2 regions of the Streptomyces hamibioticus genome follow, and region 2 is predicted to be linked to the other one. Evidence: riboswitches for the same ligand, from Rfam matches in the RefSeq annotation. Region 2 holds a riboswitch; the other holds the start of a gene.
The links. A riboswitch is a leader RNA that binds a small molecule or an ion and turns the genes downstream of it on or off. The one in region 2 is predicted to bind S-adenosylmethionine.
Positions count from the first base shown of each region.

Region 1 (9,812 bases), 1.5 Mb from region 2:
AACTCACCGCCGACGTCTACGTCAAGGCCCGCACCCTCGGCGAGCGCGACTGGGTGCTGGCCGAGGTCGCCGACCGCGAGGTCCGCCTGGACCCGCAGCGCATCACCCAGGCCATGGTGCAGCTCGCGCAGAACGCCGTGCAGCACACCACCACCGGCCAGACCATCCGCATCGGCTCCCGCGCCGAGGGCGGAGCGATCGCCCTGTACGTCGCCGACTCAGGCCCCGGGGTGCAGTCCTCGGACGCCGAGGTGATCTTCGAGCGGTTCCGGCGCGGCACGGCCCGGCGCGGGGCGCGCGGCTCGGGCGCCGGGCTCGGGCTGTCCATCGTCAAAGCGATCGCCGAGGGCCACGGCGGACGGGTCCGGCTGCACGACACCGAAGGCGGCGGCGCCACCTTCGTACTCACCCTGGAAGAGACACGCCCATGAACCGCATCCTCATCGTCGAGGACGAGGAACGCATCGCCGCCTTCGTGGAGAAGGGACTGCGCGCCAACGGCTTCACCACCACCGCCGTCGCCGACGGCGAGGCGGGCTACGAGTACGCCCTGACCGGCGGCTTCGACCTGGTCGTCCTGGACATCGGGCTGCCCGGCCGGGACGGCTTCACGGTCCTGCGCGAGCTGCGCGAGGCCCGGGTGACGACCCCGGTGATCGTGCTGACCGCCCGGGACTCCGTACGGGACACGGTGGCCGGCCTGGAGGGCGGCGCCGACGACTGGATGACCAAGCCGTTCCGCTTCGAGGAACTGCTCGCCCGGGTGCGGCTCCGGCTGCGTACGGCGGCGCGGGCGCCGGAGGTGACGGTGCTGAAGTCGGGGGCGCTCAGCCTGGACCTGCGCACCCGCCGGGCCCGGTCCGGGGAGCGCACCGTCGATCTGACGGCACGTGAGTTCGTGCTGCTGGAGCTGTTCTTGCGCCACCCGGGGCAGGTGCTCTCCCGCGAGCAGATCCTGTCGCACGTGTGGGGCTACGACTTCGACCCCGGGTCCAACATCGTGGACGTGTATGTGCGGGCGCTGCGCAAGAAACTCGGGGCGCAGGCGCTTCAGACGGTGCGCGGCATGGGGTACCGGCTGCCGGCCTGGTGAGGTTTTCTTCATCCTCGGCTCATCGACGGCTCACCGCCCGCGTGAAGCCTCGATGGCGTGACGCTGAACCTCCGTCTGACCGTGGCCCTGTGCGTGTCGCTGTCGCTGTGCGCGCTGCTGGTGGTTCCGGCCAACTTCCCGGGCCTGAGCGGTGACGCGCGCCTGACCCTCGCCGTGTTCGCGCTGGCGACCTGCGCCTGGATCGGTACGCCGATCGACGACACCTACATCGCGCTCGGCTCCGGGCTCGCGCTGACCACCACCGGCGTGATCAGCAGCGACACCCTGTTCGGCACCCTGGGCGACTCCACCGTGTGGCTGCTGATCTGCGCCTTCGTGCTGGCCGCCGCGGTGACCCGGACCGGCCTCGCGGGGCGGGCGGCGGCGTTCCTGGTCACCGGGGCGCGCACGGTACGGCAGTTGGTGCACCTGACCACCGCCGCGCTGGTCGTCACGGCGTTCGCGGTGCCGGCGACCTCGGGCCGGGCGGCGCTCGCGCTGCCGGTGTTCCTGGCGCTGGCCAAGGCCCTCGCCGGCCGCAGACGGCTGGTGGTGATGCTGGCGCTGCTGTTCCCGACCGTGATCCTGCTGTCGGCGGTGGCGACGCTGATCGGCGCGGGCGCGCACCTGATCACGGTCTCGGTGCTGTGGGAGACGACCGGCGACCGGATCGGCTTCACCGAATGGCTGCTGCTGGGCCTGCCGCTGGCCGTGGCCTCCTCCCACCTGGCCGCCGAGGCGGTGCTGTGGACGACGACCCGGCGGGCGGACCGCGAGGGCCCGGTGCGCATCACGCCGGAGGAGATACAGCGGCACAGCGACAGCCCGGTCACCGGCCCCTGGACCCAGCCCGAGAAGCTCTGCGCGCTGCTGCTGGCCACCGTGGTGGTCCTGTGGTGCAGCGAGCCGCTGCACCATGTGCCGCCCGCGGTCGTCGCCCTGATCGGCGCGGTCGTCGCCTCCTCCCCCGCGCTGGGCACCGTACGGCTGAAGGACGCGCTGAAGACGGTGCCCTGGTCGCTGCTGCTGTTCATGGCCGCGACGATGGCGATGGGCGTCGCGCTCTCCGACTCGGGCGCGGCCGAATGGCTGGTGTCCGGGCTGCCCTCGGACATCGGACCGGCCGTCTTCCTCACCGTCGTGGTCGCGGTCAGCACCGCGGCCCACCTCGTCCTGCAGTCCCGCTCCGCCCGCTCCTCGGTGCTGGTGCCGCTGGTGATCGCCGCGGCCGTCGGCGCGGGCGTCAACCCGGTCGCCGCCGCGCTGGCCTCCACCGCCGCCGCCGGCTTCTGCCACACCCTGCCGGCCTCCGCCAAGCCGGTCACCCTCTTCTCGGACATCCCCGGCACCCCCACCTACACCCCGCGCGACCTGCTGCGCCTGTCGGCGGTCCTCGCCCCGCTGACGGCCGGGCTCGTCCTGCTCTTCGCCGCCGCCGTCTGGCCGCTGCTCGGCGTTCCCGTGACCCGCTGAAGGAGTCCCGTCGTGCTCAACCGTGTCGTCGTCGCCCCCAGTGGCTTCAAGGAGTCCCTGTCCGCCCAGGCCGCCGCCGACGCCATCGCCGCCGGTGTGCGCCGCGTCCTGCCGGACGCCGAGATCGACCGCGTCCCGCTGGTGGACGGCGGCGAGGGCACCGCCGTGGCCCTGGCCGCCGCGACCGGCGGCCGGCTGGTGGCGCTGCCCGCCACCGGCCCGGTCGGCGACACCGTCGGCACCCACTTCGCGCTGCTCGGCTCCCGGGACACGGCGGTGGTGGAGATGGCGGCGGTCGCGGGCCTCACCCTGGTGCCGCGCGCCCTGCGCGACCCCGGCGCCACCACCACCTACGGCGTCGGCGAGCTGATCCGGGCCGCGCTCGACACCGGCGTGCGGCGCGTCCTGGTCGGCTGCGGCGACTCGGGCACGTCCGACGGGGGTGCGGGCGCGCTCCAGGCCCTCGGCGCCCGGCTGCTGGACGCGGACGGCTTCGAACTGCCGCCCGGCGGCCGGGAGCTGACCCGGCTGGCCCGCATCGACCCGTCCGGCCTCGACCCCCGCCTGCGTGACGTCGAACTGGTCGCCGCCTGCAACCCGTTCAACGTGCTGTGCGGCGAGCGCGGCGTGGCCCGGGTGTTCGGCCCGCAGAAGGGCGCGACCCCGGCACAGGTCGAGCAGCTCTCGGCGGGCCTGGAGAACTGGGCGTACGTCCTCACCCGCGACCTCGCCCCGGCCGGCACCGACCTGCGCGGCGGCCCCGGTACCGGCGCCTCGGGCGGCCTCGGCGCGGGCCTGGCCGCCCTGGGCGGGCAGCTGCTGCCCCGCTTCGAGGTGCTGCTGGACCAGCTCGACCTGGACGCCCGTCTGGCCCGCGCCGACCTGGTCCTCACCGCCGAGGGCGCCCTGGACCACCAGACGCCGCGCGGCAAGGTGCCGGCCGAGGTCGCCCGGCGCGCCAAGCTCTACGGGCGTCCGGTGCTGGCCCTCGCGGGCACCCTCGGCGAGGGCGCGCACGAGGTGCCCGGCGTGGACGCGTGCCACGGCATCCTGCCCGCGCCGATGGCCCTGGCGGAGGCGCTGGTGCGGGGCGCCGAGCTGCTGACGGACGCCACGGAGCGGGCGCTGCGGATGATCCTGCTGGGCGCCCGGCTACCGGCTCACGCCGCCGCGGTGGAGGTGTCGGGCACGCAACGGCCGTCCTCGGTGCGGTAGTTCCACTTGGCGCCCTCCCGCACCAGCTCGCGGACGGCGGTCACGAACCGCTCCACGTGCTCGTCCGGGGTGCCCGCGCCGAAGCTGACCCGGATGGCGTTGAGCGACTTCTCGCCGGGCGCGGCCTCCGGCGCCCCGCACTCGCCCTGTGTCTGCGGGTCGCTGCCGAGCAGGGTGCGCAGCAGCGGGTGGGCGCAGAACAGCCCGTCCCGGACGCCGATGCCGTACTCGGCGGAGAGCGCGGCGGCGAAGTGGGAGCTGTTCCAGCCGTCGACGACGAAGGACAGCACGCCGACGCGGGGGGCGTCGTCGCCGAACAGGGAGAGGAACCGCACCTCGGGGACGTCGGCGAGCCCCGCCCGGACCTTGGCGATCAGCTGCCGCTCACGGGCGACGAGCGTGTCGAACCCGGCCTCGGTCAGCGCCTTGCAGGCCGAGGCGATGGCGTAGGCGCCGATGACGTTGGGCGAACCGGCCTCGTGCCGGGCGGCGCTGTCGTGCCACTCGACGTCCACTCCCCCGTCGGCGCGCCGGCCGACCCTGCGGCTGGCGCCGCCGCCCGCGAGGTACGGCTCGGCCTCGCGCAGCCAGTCGGCGCGGCCGGCCAGCACGCCGGAGCCGAAGGGGGCGTACAGCTTGTGCCCGGAGAAGGCGACCCAGTCCACGTCCAGGTCGGCCACCGAGACGGGGTGGTGCGGGGCGAGCTGGGCGGCGTCGAGCACGATCCGGGCGCCGTGCGCGTGCGCGGCGGCGGCCAGTTCGCGCACCGGCCACAGCTCGCCGGTGACGTTGGAGGCTCCGGTGACGCAGACCAGGGCGGGACCGTGCGGCTCGCGGTCGGCGAGGGCGCGCTCCAGGGCCCGCACGGCCTGGCCCGGGGTGCGGGGGGCGTCGAGGTAGGTGACGTCGGCGTTCCGCCAGGGCAGCAGCGAGGCGTGGTGCTCGGTCTCGAAGACGAAGACCCGGCAGCCGGCCGGCAGCGCGGCGGCGAGCAGGTTGAGGGAGTCGGTGGTGGACCGGGTGAAGACGACCTGGTCCCCGTCCCGGCAGCCGAGGAACTCGGCGACGGTCCGGCGGGCGCTCTCGAACAGGTCGGTCGACAGCTGCGACAGGTACCCGGCGCCGCGGTGCACGCTGCCGTAGTAGGGCGCGTACGCGGCGACGTCGTCCCAGACCCGCTGGAGCGCCGGCGCGCTGGCCGCGTAGTCGAGCGCGGCGTAGGTGACCTCGCCACCGGTGACGAGCGGGACGGTGACGTCCTGCCCCAGAACGGGCAGCGGTCCGGAAATTTCACAGCAAAGCGACTGGTCGGCGGCAGCGGTGGTGACAGACATGGCGGAACTCCCGTAAAGGCGTGCGGAGAGCGCCGCGCGAGCGGCAGACGCTCAAGCGCGGCACATCGGGAAAGGGGATGCGGAGGCGGGGCTCTGCGGCCCTAGCGCATTCGCTGATTCACGGAAGGCTCCCTCGAACGACCAGGACCCCTGGCCCCACGCTTTGCCAAGCGTGCGAGGGGTCCGCGCTTGACGTGAGCCTTGCTGCTCACGACCCGGTCTTCACCCGGGGCACCCCGCCACGGACGGAGGGTTGCCGGACAGCCGGCCGGGGCCTTGTGGCTGTCGCTCATGACCTGGACAGGAAAGTACGCGAAGAGATCGACGTCCCGCAACCCGGGTCCGGATCGCGGGACGTACGACGCATCGGGTGGTCAGGCGTGGCTGGCGGCCACCCAGCGCTCCAGGACCCGCCCGGCCGCCCCCGAGTCGATCGACTCGGCGGCCTTCGCCATACCGGCCCGCAGCCGGTCCGTCAGCGGACCCTCGCCCGGCTCCAGTGCCACCAGGGCCGCCGCCGAATTCAGCAGCACCGCGTCCCGCACCGGGCCCGCCTCGCCGTTCAGCAGCCGCCGGGCCACGTCCGCGTTGTAGGAGGCGTCGGCGCCGCGCAGCGCCTCGACCGGGACGAGTTCGAGGCCGACGTCGCGCGGGTCGAAGGTCTCCTCGGTCACTTTGCCGTCCCGCACGACCCACACCTTCGACGTGGCCGTCGTGGTCAGCTCGTCGAGTCCGTCGTCGCCGCGGAAGACCAGGGAGGAGTTGCCGCGGTCGGCGAAGACGCCGGCGATGATCGGCGCCATCCGGGGGTCGGCGACGCCGATGGCCTGGGCGCGCACCTTGGCCGGGTTGGTCAGCGGGCCGAGGAAGTTGAACACGGTCCGGATGCCCAGCTGGCCGCGGGCCGCCGCGGCATGGCGCAGCGCCGGGTGGAACTTCACGGCGAAGCAGAAGGTGATCCCGGCCTCCTCGGCGACCTGCGCGACCCGCCGCGGGGTCAGCTCCAGGTTGACGCCCAGCTTCTCCAGGACGTCGGAGGCGCCGGAGGCCGAGGAGGCGGCCCGGTTGCCGTGCTTGACGACCTTGGCGCCGGTGCCGGCCACGACGATCGCGGACATGGTCGAGATGTTGACCGTCTTGGCGCCGTCACCGCCGGTGCCGACGATGTCGACCGTGTCCCCCGGCACCTCGATCACATTGGCGTGCTCGTACATGGTGCGGACGAGGCCGCTGATCTCCTCGACCGTCTCGCCCTTGGACCGCAGCGCCACCGCGAACCCGGCGATCTGGGCGTCGGTCGCCTCACCGCGCATGATCACGTCCATCGCCCAGGCGGTGTCGTCCGCGGACAGGTCCCGGCCGTCCAGCAGCCCGTTCAGCAGGGCGGGCCAGGAGCGGTCCGCCGTGGTGTCGCCTCCAGCGGGGGTCACAGCGCTCATCAGCCGCTCCTGAATGCAGTGGAAAACCAGTGGAAAGGGACCTGAGCCCACCCTATCGACCCGGAGGCAGACCGAAGGGCCCCGTCCGAACACCGGACGGGGCCCCTGGCAGGGTGTGGCGACGCGGAGGATCAGTGGTGGCCGTGGCCGCTCGTGATCTCCTTGTACTCCTCGACAGTCGGCTTCGGGATCTGGTTCCCCTCGCCGTAGTACGCGTGGCTGAGCTTGGCGCGGAGCTTCTCGGAGCCCTTCACCTTGCGCTCGACACCGTTCTCGTCGACCGTCGGGCCGATCTCGGCAGGCCGGTACTGCTCGTGCGCCGTGAGGTTGTGCAGCTGCTCCTGGCTGAGCGGCTCGTGCACCTCGATGAACTCACCGTGCGGCAGGCGCTTGATGATGCCCGACTCGCGGCCGTGCAGCACCTTCTCCTTGTCCCGGCGCTGCAGGCCGAGGCAGATCCGCTTGGTGATCACGAAGGCGATGACCGGACCGGCGAAGAAGCCGATGCGGACGAACCAGGTGACCGCGTTGATCGACAGGTGGAAGTGCGTGGCCACGATGTCGTTGCCGCCGCCGATCAGCATGATCATGTAGGCGGTGATCCAGGCGACACCGAAGCCCGTGCGGGTCGGGGCGTTGCGCGGCCGGTCCAGGATGTGGTGCTCGCGCTTGTCCCCGGTGATCCAGGACTCGATGAACGGGTACAGAGCGATCACGCCGAGGAAGAGACCGAAGATCACCAGCGGGATGAACACGCCCAGGACGAGTGTGTGACCCCAGAAGTTGATCTCCCAGCCCGGCATGGCGCGGACCAGGCCCTCGGCGAAGCCCATGTACCAGTCCGGCTGGGCGCCGGTCGAGACCAGGTCGGCCCGGTAGGGGCCCAGGTTCCAGATCGGGTTGACCGTCGCGATGCCGGCGAGGGCGGCGATGACACCGAAGACCAGGAAGAAGAAGCCACCGGCCTTGGCCATGTACACCGGCAGCAGCGGCATGCCGACGACGTTCTTGTTGTTCTTGCCGGGACCCGCGAACTGCGTGTGCTTGTGGTAGAAGACCAGGATCAGGTGGCCCACCACGAGGCCGAGCATGATGCCCGGCAGCAGCAGGATGTGGATCGAGTAGAACCGGGCGACGAAGTCGTCACCGGGGAACTCCCCGCCGAACAGGAACATCGAGATGTACGTGCCGACGATCGGCACGGACAGGATCGCGCCCTGCGTGAAGCGGACACCGGTGCCGGAGAGCAGGTCGTCCGGGAGCGAGTAGCCGGTGAAACCGGTGAACATGCCGAGGACGAACAGCAGGAAGCCGAACAGCCAGTTGATCTCGCGCGGCTTGCGGAACGCGCCGGTGAAGAAGACGCGCATCATGTGCACGAACATGCCGGCGAGGAAGATGATCGCCGCCCAGTGGTGGATCTGCCGGATCAGCAGACCGCCGCGCACGTCGAAGCTGATGTCGAGCGTCGACTTGTAGGCCTCGCTCATCAGCTGGCCCTGCATCGGGATGTAGCTGCCGTGGTACTCCACCTCGTTCATCGACGGGTGGAAGAACAGCGTCAGGTACACACCCGTGAGGATGATGATGATGAAGCTGTAGAGGCAGATCTCGCCCAGCATGAAGGACCAGTGGTCCGGGAAGATCTTGCGCATGTTGGCCTTGGCCAGGGAGTAGATCCCGAGCCGGCCGTCGGCCCAGTCGGCGACACGTTCGCCGGCCGGTGCCTTCCCGCGCGAGCGGCCCGCCGCACCGGCGGCAGACGTACTCGGTTCGTTCGGTGTAGTGCTCATCCGCGCTCCCAGAAGGCAGGACCGACGGGCTCTTCGAAGTCGCCGAGCGCTTCGAGGTAACCCTCGTCGTTCACACCGATGCGCAGCTGCGGCAGGGCGTGACCGGCGGGACCGAAGATGACCCGGGCGCCGTCGGACAGGTCGAAGGTGGACTGGTGGCAGGGACACAGCACGTGGTGCGTCTGCTGCTCGTACAGGGAGATCGGGCAACCGACGTGGGTGCAGATCTTCGAGTAGGCGACGATGCCCTCGTGCGACCACTCGAGCTCGCGCTTGTCCTTGATGTCCTCCGGCTCGAGCCGGACGATCATCAGGGCGGCCTTGGCGATCTCGTTCTGGAAGCCGTGGTCGTGCTCGTCCAGGCCCTCGGGCATGGCGAAGGTCAGCGAACCGACCGTGATGTCGGAGGGACGCAGCGGCTCGTGCGTGTTCTGGTTGATGAGCAGCTTGCCCCTGGACCACAGGGTGTGGCGCAGCTTGTCCTCGGGCAGCGGGCCGAGGTCGCGCAGCAGCACGACACCGGAGAGCGGCACCAGGGTGAGGGCGCCGAACATGGTGTTCCGGATCAGCTTGCGCCGGCCGATCACGGACTCCTTGGCGCCCTGCTTGAAGTCGGCGTGGACCTGGGCGCGGACCTCGGGAGAGGCCTCGATCGGGTGACGCTCGTCGGCGATCTCCACGTCGGACATCAGCGTGCGCGCCCAGTGCACGGCGCCGGCGCCGATGCAGAACAGGGCCGCGCCCAGGGTCAGCCCCAGCGCGAAGTTCAGCGCGTTGAGGTGCCCGATCGGGAAGACGTAGACCGACTTGTCGTGCGGGATCGCCACGAACGCGGCGATGAAGCCGATGGTGGCCAGCATGGACACCGTGAACAGCAGGGCGACCGTGCGCTCGGACCGCTTGGCGGCCCGCTCGTCGATGTCCTGGATCCGGTGCTCGTGGGGCGGCAGGCCCGGGTCGGCGAACGGGTTCTCGTCGTCCGCTCGCTTCACCGCGTCGTGCGCGTGCTCGTCGTGCCCTGCGGACTGCTTCGCCGGCAGGTTCTCTTCGGGAATGTCTTGGCTACTCATGACTTCTTGGCCTTTGCGGTCCGAGCGGCGACCCACACGGCGACGGCGATGCAGGTGCCGAGGCCGAAGATCCAGCCGAAGAGGCCCTCGCTGACCGGCCCGAGGCCGCCCAGGGAGAGACCACCCGGGTCCACGGTCTCTTCTCCGTTGACCGCGTTCAGGTACGCGATGATGTCCTTCTTGTTCTGCTCCGTCAGCGCGGTGTCGGGGAACGAAGGCATGTTCTGCGGGCCGGTCTGCATGGCCTCGTAGATGTGCTTCGCGGAGACCCCCGAGAGGTCCGGTGCGTACTTGCCGTGCGTGAGGGCGCCGCCCTGGCCGGTGAAGTTGTGGCACTGCGCGCAGTTGGTGCGGAACAGCTCACCGCCCTTGGCGATGTCCGCGCCCTCGGGGCC
Region 1 is NZ_JBKKQY010000001.1:5,551,731-5,561,542, reverse strand. It holds gene ACLGIH_RS25195 (sensor histidine kinase) at 1-431, shown strand, start outside; gene ACLGIH_RS25190 (response regulator transcription factor) at 428-1,093, shown strand; gene ACLGIH_RS25185 (SLC13 family permease) at 1,151-2,566, shown strand; gene ACLGIH_RS25180 (glycerate kinase family protein) at 2,579-3,781, shown strand; gene ACLGIH_RS25175 (aminotransferase class V-fold PLP-dependent enzyme) at 3,727-5,115, opposite strand; SAM riboswitch class IV at 5,296-5,412, opposite strand; gene trpD (anthranilate phosphoribosyltransferase) at 5,490-6,554, opposite strand; gene qcrB (cytochrome bc1 complex cytochrome b subunit) at 6,686-8,347, opposite strand; gene qcrA (cytochrome bc1 complex Rieske iron-sulfur subunit) at 8,344-9,417, opposite strand; gene qcrC (cytochrome bc1 complex diheme cytochrome c subunit) at 9,414-9,812, opposite strand, start outside.
Region 1: it holds a riboswitch for S-adenosylmethionine, as region 2 does, so the genes downstream of both, ACLGIH_RS25175 (aminotransferase class V-fold PLP-dependent enzyme) here and thrC (threonine synthase) in region 2, are expected to answer to the same signal.

Region 2 (9,812 bases):
GCTGCGCGTATGGGGCACCCCGGTCCGCACGGACATCGAACCGATGCCGTAGGCGGCACCGGGGCGCCGCACCCGGCCTCCCCGCTCAGCCCAGCAGGGGCAGCGCCTCGAAGTCCGTGCCCTCCCACAGCCGGCGGGAGGCCTCCTCCGGGTAAGGGGCGACCCTCGGCTCCACGTCCAGGATCTGGACCGGCCGGCGCTGAAGGTCGTAGGCGGGCCAGCCGGGATCGCCCGTCGTGGCGAACGCCGTCCAGGAGCGGCGGATGAAGTCGGACAGCGACCTGACCTCGGGCGCGGGCTCGGCGCCCGCGAAGAAGAGCAGGCCGAGGTCGGCGCCGAAGGTGCCGAAGAGGAGGGGCAGGTCCAGGGCGTGGCAGGCGCCCAGGGCCGGGTCGGCCGGGGCCGGGAGGGTCAGCTCGTAGAGGTGGGCCCGGCCGCCGCCGGCCGCCCGGGCCTCGGCCAGACGGAGGGACGGGACGGCGAACAGCCAGTCCGTCTGCACGCGTTCGTGCAGCTCGCCCGGGGTGGCGTCCGGGAACGCCGCCCGGTACCCCGCCTCGCCGTCCGCCCCCGGCGCGTACATGCGCAGCGTCCTGGCCGCCTGTTCCTCCGTGGCCTGCCCGAGGCGTCCGGCCAGGGCGGTGAACAGGCGGAACTCGTCGCGGTTGTGCCCGACGACCAGCTCGACGTCCCGCGCCGCTCCGGCGGCCAGCGCCCGCCACGGGGTGGTGGGCAGTACGTCGCCGTCGACGACCGGCGCGAAGGGGGTGCGGGTGGGGGCGGCCTGGCCCCAGCGGTCGGCGTACTGGGACATCCGGGCGGCCAGCGCCTCGCCCGCCGCGGGCAGTTCCCGCGGGTCGGTGGCCGACAGGTCGGCGGCCGTCGGACGCAGGCCGGCCTCGGCGGCCAGGGCCGTCGCCATGTCGCGGGCGAGGTCGTCGGAGAAGAACGTGCCGGGAACGCTCTGGGCGATGGCCCGGCGGAACAGCCCGGCCGCCCTCGGCATGGCGAGGAGCGCGGCGATCGAACCGGCGCCCGCCGACTCGCCGAAGACGGTCACCCGGCCGGGGTCGCCGCCGAACGCCGTGATGTTCTCCCGTACCCACTCCAGGGCGGCGACCTGGTCGAGCAGGCCGCGGTTGGCGGGGGCGCCCTCGATGCGGGCGAAACCCTCGATGCCGAGGCGGTAGTTGAGGGTGACGACCACGACGTCGCCGGCTGCGGCGATCAGGCGGGAGTCGTAGCCGGGGCTGCCGGAGTGGCCGAACTTGTAGGAGCCGCCGTGGATCCACACCATCACCGGGCGGCGCGCGGCCGGGTCGGGGTCGGGCGTCCAGACGTTGACCGTCAGCCACTCGTCGCCCGCCGGGAGGGCCTGCGTGGCCGCGCGGCCCAGCATGCCCGCCTCCTGCGGGGCCGGCGGGCCGAAGGCGTACGCGTCGCGCGTGCCGTCCCACGGGCGGGGCGGGAGCGGGGCCGCGAACCGGGCCCCGCCGACCGGCGCCTGCGCGAACGGTATGCCGCGGAAGACCGTCAGTCCGTCCTCCCGCCGTCCGCGCACCGCACCGGCGGCGGTGCGCACCACGGGTTCGGTTCTTACCACGGGTTCAGGGTTCGTCATGCACCGGACCCTAGCCCGTCACTGAGCGCTCGCTCAGCTCAGGGTCTTCAGCGCCGCGGGGTCGTACGGCGCCAGCTCCTCGGTGCGCCCGGCGAGCACCTTCTCGGCCCACCGCGGGTCCTGGAGCAGCGCACGGCCGACGGCGACGAGATCGAACTCCTCGCGCTCCAGCCGGTCCAGCAGGTTGTCGAGGCTGCCCAGCTCGGCGCCCTGGCCCTGGAAGGCCTTGATGAAGTCGCCGTTCAGGCCGACGGAGCCGACCGTGATGGCGGGCTTGCCGGTGAGCTTCTTCGTCCAGCCCGCGAGGTTGAGGTCGGAGCCGTCGAACTCCGGGAGCCAGTAGCGGCGGGTGGAGGCGTGGAAGGCGTCGACACCGGCCGCGGCGAGCGGGGCGAGGACGGCGTCCAGCTCCTCCGGGGTGTCGGCGAGGCGGGCGCCGTAGGCGTCCTGCTTCCACTGGGAGTACCGGAGGATGACGGGGAAGTCCGCGGAGACCCGCTCCCGCACGGCGGCGACGATGTCGGCCGCGAACCTGGTACGGGCCACGGGGTCGCCCCCGTAGGCGTCGGTACGGCGGTTGGTGCCCGCCCACAGGAACTGGTCGACGAGGTAGCCGTGCGCGCCGTGGATCTCGACGCCGTCGAAGCCGATGCGCTCGGCGTCGGCGGCGGCCTGCGCGAAGGCGCCGACGACGTCGTCGATGTCCTGCCGGGTCATCGCCCTGCCGGTGGCCTCGTCCTCGCCGATGCGCAGCCCGGAGGGCCCGACGGCGGGCGCGCCGGGGAACGGCGGGTCGCCCTGCTTGCGCACCATCCCGATGTGCCACAGCTGCGGCACGATGGTGCCGCCCGCCGCGTGCACCGCCTCGGCGACCTTCGCCCAGCCGGCGAGCTGCTCCTCCCCGTGGAACCGCGGCACCCGGTCGCTCTGCCCGGCGGACTCGTGCCCGACGTAGGTCCCCTCGGTGACGATCAGGCCGACACCGGCGGCGGCACGGCGGGAGTAGTACGACACCACGTCCTCGCCGGGGATGCCGCCCGGGGAGAACATCCTGGTCATCGGTGCCATGGCGATGCGGTTCGGGACGGTGAGGCCGTTGATGACGGTGGGCCGGGAGAGTATCCGGGCGGCACGGGTGGCGGCCTCGGCGGCGGTGGCGGTCACTCGGGGGCTCCTCGCGATGGGGGTACCGGTCAGTATGTGCACACGCATTTAGCTGTGTCCAGGCACAACCGGCCACCCCGCCACCGGCATTCCTCACCGGCCCTGCTCGTGACCCGGCCCACACTCCCCGGTCCCGGACGCGCCCGAGGGCGGCACCCCCGGCCGTGGCCAGGAGTGCCGCCCTCGGTACGGAAGGACGGAACCGATCCCCGGAAGGATCAGAAGTCCATGTCACCGCCCGGCATGCCGCCGCCGGCCGGGGCCGCGGCCTTCTCCGGCTTGTCGGCGATGACGGCCTCGGTGGTGAGGAACAGCGCGGCGATGGAGGCGGCGTTCTGCAGCGCGGAACGGGTCACCTTCGCCGGGTCGATGATGCCCTCGGCGATCATGTCGACGTACTCGCCGGTCGCGGCGTTCAGGCCGTGGCCGACGGTCAGGTTGCGGACCTTCTCCACGACGACGCCGCCCTCGAGACCACCGTTGACGGCGATCTGCTTCAGCGGGGCCTCCAGGGCGAGCTTCACGGCGTTGGCGCCGGTCGCCTCGTCACCCTCCAGCTCCAGCTTCTCGAAGACCTGGGAGGCCTGGAGCAGGGCCACGCCACCACCGGCGACGATGCCCTCCTCGACGGCCGCCTTGGCGTTGCGGACGGCGTCCTCGATGCGGTGCTTGCGCTCCTTGAGCTCGACCTCGGTGGCGGCACCGGCCTTGATGACGGCCACGCCGCCGGCCAGCTTCGCCAGGCGCTCCTGGAGCTTCTCGCGGTCGTAGTCCGAGTCGCTGTTCTCGATCTCGGCGCGGATCTGGTTGACGCGGCCGTTGACCTGGTCGGTGGAGCCGGCGCCGTCGACGATGGTGGTCTCGTCCTTGGTGATGACGACCTTGCGGGCGCGGCCCAGGAGGTCCAGGGTCGCGTTCTCCAGCTTGAGGCCGACCTCCTCGGAGATGACCTCGCCGCCCGTGAGGATGGCGATGTCGCCGAGCATGGCCTTGCGGCGGTCGCCGAAGCCCGGGGCCTTGACGGCGACGGACTTGAAGGTGCCGCGGATCTTGTTGACGACCAGGGTCGACAGGGCCTCGCCCTCGACGTCCTCGGCGATGATCAGCAGCGGCTTGCCCGACTGCATGACCTTCTCCAGGAGCGGGAGCAGGTCCTTGACGTTGGAGATCTTGGAGTTCGCGATCAGGATGTACGGGTCGTCGAGGACGGCCTCCATACGCTCCATGTCGGTGGCGAAGTACGCCGAGATGTAGCCCTTGTCGAAGCGCATACCCTCGGTGAGCTCCAGCTCCAGACCGAAGGTCTGGGACTCCTCGACGGTGATGACGCCTTCCTTGCCGACCTTGTCCATGGCCTCGGCGATCAGCTCGCCGATCTGGGTGTCGGCGGCGGAGATGGAGGCCGTGGAGGCGATCTGCTCCTTGGTCTCGACGTCCTTCGCCTGCTCCAGCAGGGCGGCGGAGACGGCCTCGACGGCCTTCTCGATACCGCGCTTCAGGGCCATCGGGTTGGCGCCGGCGGCGACGTTGCGCAGGCCCTCCTTGACCAGGGCCTGGGCGAGAACGGTCGCCGTGGTCGTACCGTCACCGGCGACGTCGTCCGTCTTCTTGGCGACTTCCTTGACCAGCTCGGCGCCGATCTTCTCGTACGGGTCCTCGAGCTCGATCTCCTTGGCGATGGACACGCCGTCGTTGGTGATCGTGGGCGCGCCCCACTTCTTCTCGAGGACGACGTTGCGGCCCTTGGGGCCGAGCGTCACCTTCACGGCGTCCGCGAGCTGGTTCATGCCGCGCTCGAGGCCGCGCCGCGCCTCCTCGTCGAACGCGATGATCTTGGCCATGTGAAGTGGTCCCTCCAGGACTGGGGGTGATTCCTTCGGACCGCGCCCGCGCCCGCGACGGACGGCTCGCAGGCCTTGTGGTTCCTTGCCCCACCCGGCCCGCGGGCCTCACCGACCCGGTCCTTCGCTGTCACTCTCACCTTCAGAGTGCTAACGCCAATGATTAGCACTCGACCCGTCCGAGTGCAAGGTGCGCCCGCGAAGCGGGCACGTCCCCGGACATGCCGGAGGGCCCACACCCTGCCGGGTGCGGACCCTCCGGAGAAGACCGTTCGCTGCGGTCGGACGCGCGTATCAGGCGGTGACGCGCACCATGTCGGCCTGCGGGCCCTTCTGACCCTGCGAGATCTCGAACTCGACCCGCTGGCCCTCTTCAAGGGTGCGGTAGCCGTCCATCTGGATCGCGCTGTAGTGGACGAAAACATCCGCACCACCGTCGACCGCGATGAAGCCGTACCCCTTCTCCGCGTTGAACCACTTGACGGTGCCCTGAGCCATGCCTAACTCCCCTATTACTGGCCCTTGCACAGATCCACACTTCGCGGATCCGGGTCAGACCTCACCCCCCAACGGATGGGGGCGTGCGCCGGAACGCGTCGACCGCGGCTGAATGTATCTGTCCAACTGCCGTCTGCAACAGGTCAATCGGACGAGAATTCTGGACGGACCCGGTCCGGAATATGGCGAGAATTCGTGCGATTCCAGGGCAAGTCGGGCCGGACGAACGGCGCAAAAGCCGCGAAAGACACCCACAGTTTGGCTACATCTTGTCGGGCGTACGGCAGGAATTCAGGGTTTCCGACCTTGCGGTCGGGAGCGCGTTCCCCAACTCTACCGCGCTCAATCACACGGAATTGCCCCCTCCGCATCTCTCACGGAGGGGGCAATAGGGGAAACCCTATGTCACCGACATTACCGTCGGTAACGGAAACGCCGGTTCAGCCGCCGGCGACCGCCGGGATGATGGACACGCCGGCCCCGTCGGGGGTCGCGGTCTCCAGGCCCTGCTCGAAGCGGACGTCGTCGTCGTTGACGTACACGTTGACGAACCGGCGCAGCTTGCCCTGGTCGTCCAGCACCCGGGCGGCGATGCCGGCGTGGTTCTTCTCCAGGTCCGAGATGACCTCGGAGAGGGTGGCGCCCTCGGCGCTCACTTCGGCCTGGCCGCCGGTGTAGGTGCGCAGGATGGTCGGGATACGAACGGTCACGCTCATGCGAGGCCAGCCTCTCGGAAGGAGTCCAGGTTCGGGCGGATGGTGGCGGTGAGGCCGGTGCCGGCCACCGCGTCGAGGGTCTTGAGGCCGTCACCGGTGTTGAGGACGACGGTCGTCAGCGCCGGGTCGAGCGCGCCGCTGTCGATGAGCTTCCTCGTCACGCCGACCGTCACACCGCCCGCCGTCTCCGCGAAGATGCCCTCGGTCCGGGCGAGCAGCCTGATCGCGTCGACCACCTGCTCGTCCGTCACGTCCTCCACCGCGCCGCCGGTGCGGCGGGCGATGTCCAGGACGTACGGGCCGTCCGCCGGGTTGCCGATGGCCAGCGACTTGGCGATGGTGTTCGGCTTCTGGGGACGGACGACGTCGTGCCCGGCCTTGAAGGCCGCGGACACCGGCGAGCAGCCCTCGGCCTGCGCGCCGAAGATCTTGTACGGCTTGTCCTCGACCAGCCCGAGCGCGATCAGTTCCTGCAGCCCCTTGTCGATCTTCGTGAGCTGGGAGCCGGAGGCGATCGGCACCACGATCTGGTCGGGCAGCTGCCAGCCGAGCTGCTCGCAGATCTCGTACGCCAGGGTCTTGGAGCCCTCCGCGTAGTACGGCCGCAGGTTGACGTTGACGAAGCCCCAGCCCTCGCCGGCCGGGTCGCCGATCAGCTCGGAGCAGAAGCGGTTCACGTCGTCGTAGTTGCCCTCGATGCCGACCAGCTCGCCGCCGTAGACGGCGGCCATGACGACCTTGCCCTGCTCCAGGTCGTGCGGGATGAACACGCAGGAGCGGAAGCCGGCGCGGGCGGCGGCGGCGCCGACGGCGCCGGCCAGGTTGCCGGTGGAGGAGCAGGACAGGGTGGTGAAGCCGAAGGCGCGCGCGGCCTCCAGGGCCTGGGCGACGACCCGGTCCTTGAAGGAGTGGGTCGGGTTGCCGGAGTCGTCCTTGATGTAGAGCCCGCCGGTGACGCCCAGCTCGCGGGCGAGGTTGTCGGCCTTGACCAGCGCGGTCCAGCCCGGGTTCAGGTTGGGCTTGCCGGCGACGTCGGCCGGGACCGGCAGGAGCGGCGCGTAGCGCCAGATGTTCGCGGGGCCCGCCTCGATGCGCTTACGGAGTTCCTCGGTGTCGGCCTTCGAGCCGACACCGAAGTCGTAGGCGATCTCCAGCGGGCCGAAACACTCCTGGCAGGCGAAGACCGGGCCGAGTGGCACGCGGTGGCCGCACTCCCGGCAGGAGAGTGCCACGGCGGGGCCGAGGTCGACGGAGGTGGCGGGAGCGGTGGAGTCGGTGGTGCTTGCGACAGTCTGCACAGCCATGTGAGGCGAGGCCCTTTCTCCTCATCTTCCTCACGACGCACTTCGCCGTGAGACGGATTTGGCACCTTCCCTAGCCGGGAGCCTCGCACCTTCACGAGACCGACTGGAGGGTTGCCGGGGCTTCATCGGGCCGTGTCCCTCTGCCCCTCTGGATGAGCTGTATGAAGTTTTCGGACGCGGAGACCCCGACATGCGACGGTCATCCGCGTTGTTCAAGACTGTAACCGAAGGCCATGACCGTTGAGATAGTCGTCCGAACCGCGAGACGGACCCACAGGGAGGAGCCGCCGACCGTGCTGGAGGAAGTCGAGCGCTGGCTGACCGCCCGCTCCTGGTCCGCGGCCGACCGGCCGCTGCACCAGATCATGGCGGCGAAGCGGGCCGGCGGCCAGTCGGTCAGCGTCGTGCTCCCGGCTCTGAACGAGGAGGAGACCGTCGGCGACATCGTCGCGGTGATCCGGCACGACCTGATGGAGCAGCTGCCGCTGGTCGACGAGATCGTGGTCGTCGACTCCGGCTCCACCGACCGTACGCCTCAGGTGGCCGCCGCGGCGGGCGCCCGGGTCGTGCACCGCGACGCGATCCTGCCCCGCATCCCGGCCGTGCCCGGCAAGGGGGAGGTGCTGTGGCGCTCGCTGCTGGTGACCAGCGGGGACATCGTCTGCTTCGTCGACGCCGACCTGCGCGACTTCTCCTCCGGCTTCGTCTCCGGGATCGTCGGCCCGCTGCTCACCGACCCGGACGTGGCCCTGGTGAAGGCCATGTACGACCGTCCGCTCGGCGCCGCGCCCGGTCAGGGCGGCCGGGTCACCGAGCTGATGGCCCGCCCGCTGCTGAACATGCACTGGCCGCAGCTGGCCGGCTTCGTCCAGCCGCTCGGCGGCGAGTACGCCGCCCGCCGCTCCCTGCTGGAGCAGCTGCCCTTCCCCGTCGGCTACGGCGTGGAGCTGGGCATGCTGGTCGACGCCCTGCACCTGGTGGGCCTGGACGCGCTCGCCCAGGTGGACGTCGGGGTGCGCAGGCACCGCCACCAGGACGGCCAGGCCCTGGGCCGGATGGCCGCCGCCATCTACCGCACCGCCCAGCTCCGGCTGGCCCGCGGCCACCTGGTCCGCCCGTCCCTCACCCAGTTCGAACGCGCCGAGGACGGCTTCGAGCCGCGCACGTACTCCGTGGACACGGAGGAGCGTCCGCCGATGGCGGAGGTTCCGGAGTACGCGGCGCGGAAGGTGGCGTGACCCCGGCCGGCGCCGGCGGCCAAGGCCGTCGGCGGGCGTGGGTCACCTGACCGAATTGCCGCCGGGTTCACCCCCGGGAACGTTTGAGCGTTTCGGGGCCGGGCTACGTTGTGGCTTATGGCTTCGACGTTCGGTACTGCTCAGGTGCTGGTGGCTTCCAACCGTGGGCCGGTCTCGTACGAGGTACGGGAGGACGGTTCCCTGCACGCCAGGCGCGGCGGCGGCGGGCTGGTCTCCGGGCTCTCGGCGATCGGGCCGGACGCCGGGGCGCTGTGGGTGTGCTCGGCGCTCGGGGACGGGGACCGGGAGGCGGTGCGGCGCGGGGTCGGCGAGGACGGCGTGCGGATGCTGGACATTCCGGCCGACGTGCACGCCGACGCGTACAACGGCATCGCCAACTCCGTGCTGTGGTTCGTGCACCACATGCTCTACCAGACGCCGCTGGAGCCGGTGTTCGACGCGGAGTTCCGGCGGCAGTGGGCGTCGTACGAGGCGTACAACCGGGCCTTCGCCGAGGCGCTGGCCGAGGAGGCGGCCGAGGGCGCGGTCGCGATCGTGCAGGACTACCACCTGACGCTGGTGCCGGGCATGCTGCGGGCGCTGCGGCCGGACCTGCGCATCGGCCACTTCTCGCACACGCCCTGGGCTCCGGTGGAGTACTTCCGGATGCTGCCCGACGACATCGCCGAGCAGGTGCTGCGCGGGATGCTGGGCGCGGACCGGCTCGGGTTCCTGACGCAGCGGTGGGCGCAGGCTTTCACCGGGTGCTGCGAGGCGCTCGTCGGCGGGCTCGGCGACACCCGGATCGGCGTGCACGGGCTGGGCGCCGACGGGGACTTCCTGCGGCGGCGGTCGCACGAGGCCGATGTGGACGAGCGGATGGCGGCGCTGCGGGAGGAGATCGGCACCGACCCGGACGGGAACGCCCGGAAGACGATCGTCCGGGTGGACCGGACGGAGCTGTCCAAGAACATCGTGCGGGGGCTGCTGGCGTACCGGCAGCTGCTTGCGGACCGGCCGGAGTGGCGCGAGCGGGTGGTGCACGTCGCGTTCGCGTACCCGTCGCGGCAGGACCTCGCGGTGTACCGCGACTACACGGCCGAGGTGCGGCGGGTCGCGGAGTCGGTCAACGCGGAGTTCGGGACGGCCGGGTGGACGCCGGTGGTGCTGCACGTGAAGGACGACTTCGCGCGGTCGCTGGCGGCCTACCGGCTGGCCGACGTGGCGCTGGTGAACCCGATCCGGGACGGGATGAACCTCGTCGCGAAGGAGGTGCCGGTCGTCTCCGACGAGGGGTGCGTGCTGGTGCTGTCGCGGGAGGCCGGGGCGTACGAGGAACTGGGCGAGGACGCGGTCGTCGTCAATCCGTACGACGTGACGCAGACGGCGAGCGCCCTGCACCGGGCGCTGACCACCGGTGCGGGAGAACG
Region 2 is NZ_JBKKQY010000001.1:4,083,370-4,093,181, reverse strand. It holds gene ACLGIH_RS18480 (hypothetical protein) at 1-52, shown strand, start outside; gene ACLGIH_RS18475 (carboxylesterase/lipase family protein) at 86-1,621, opposite strand; gene ACLGIH_RS18470 (NADH:flavin oxidoreductase) at 1,655-2,785, opposite strand; gene groL (chaperonin GroEL) at 3,004-4,626, opposite strand; gene ACLGIH_RS18460 (cold-shock protein) at 4,921-5,124, opposite strand; gene ACLGIH_RS18455 (MoaD/ThiS family protein) at 5,565-5,840, opposite strand; gene thrC (threonine synthase) at 5,837-7,144, opposite strand; SAM riboswitch class I at 7,163-7,303, opposite strand; gene ACLGIH_RS18445 (glucosyl-3-phosphoglycerate synthase) at 7,438-8,382, shown strand; gene ACLGIH_RS18440 (alpha,alpha-trehalose-phosphate synthase (UDP-forming)) at 8,500-9,812, shown strand, end outside.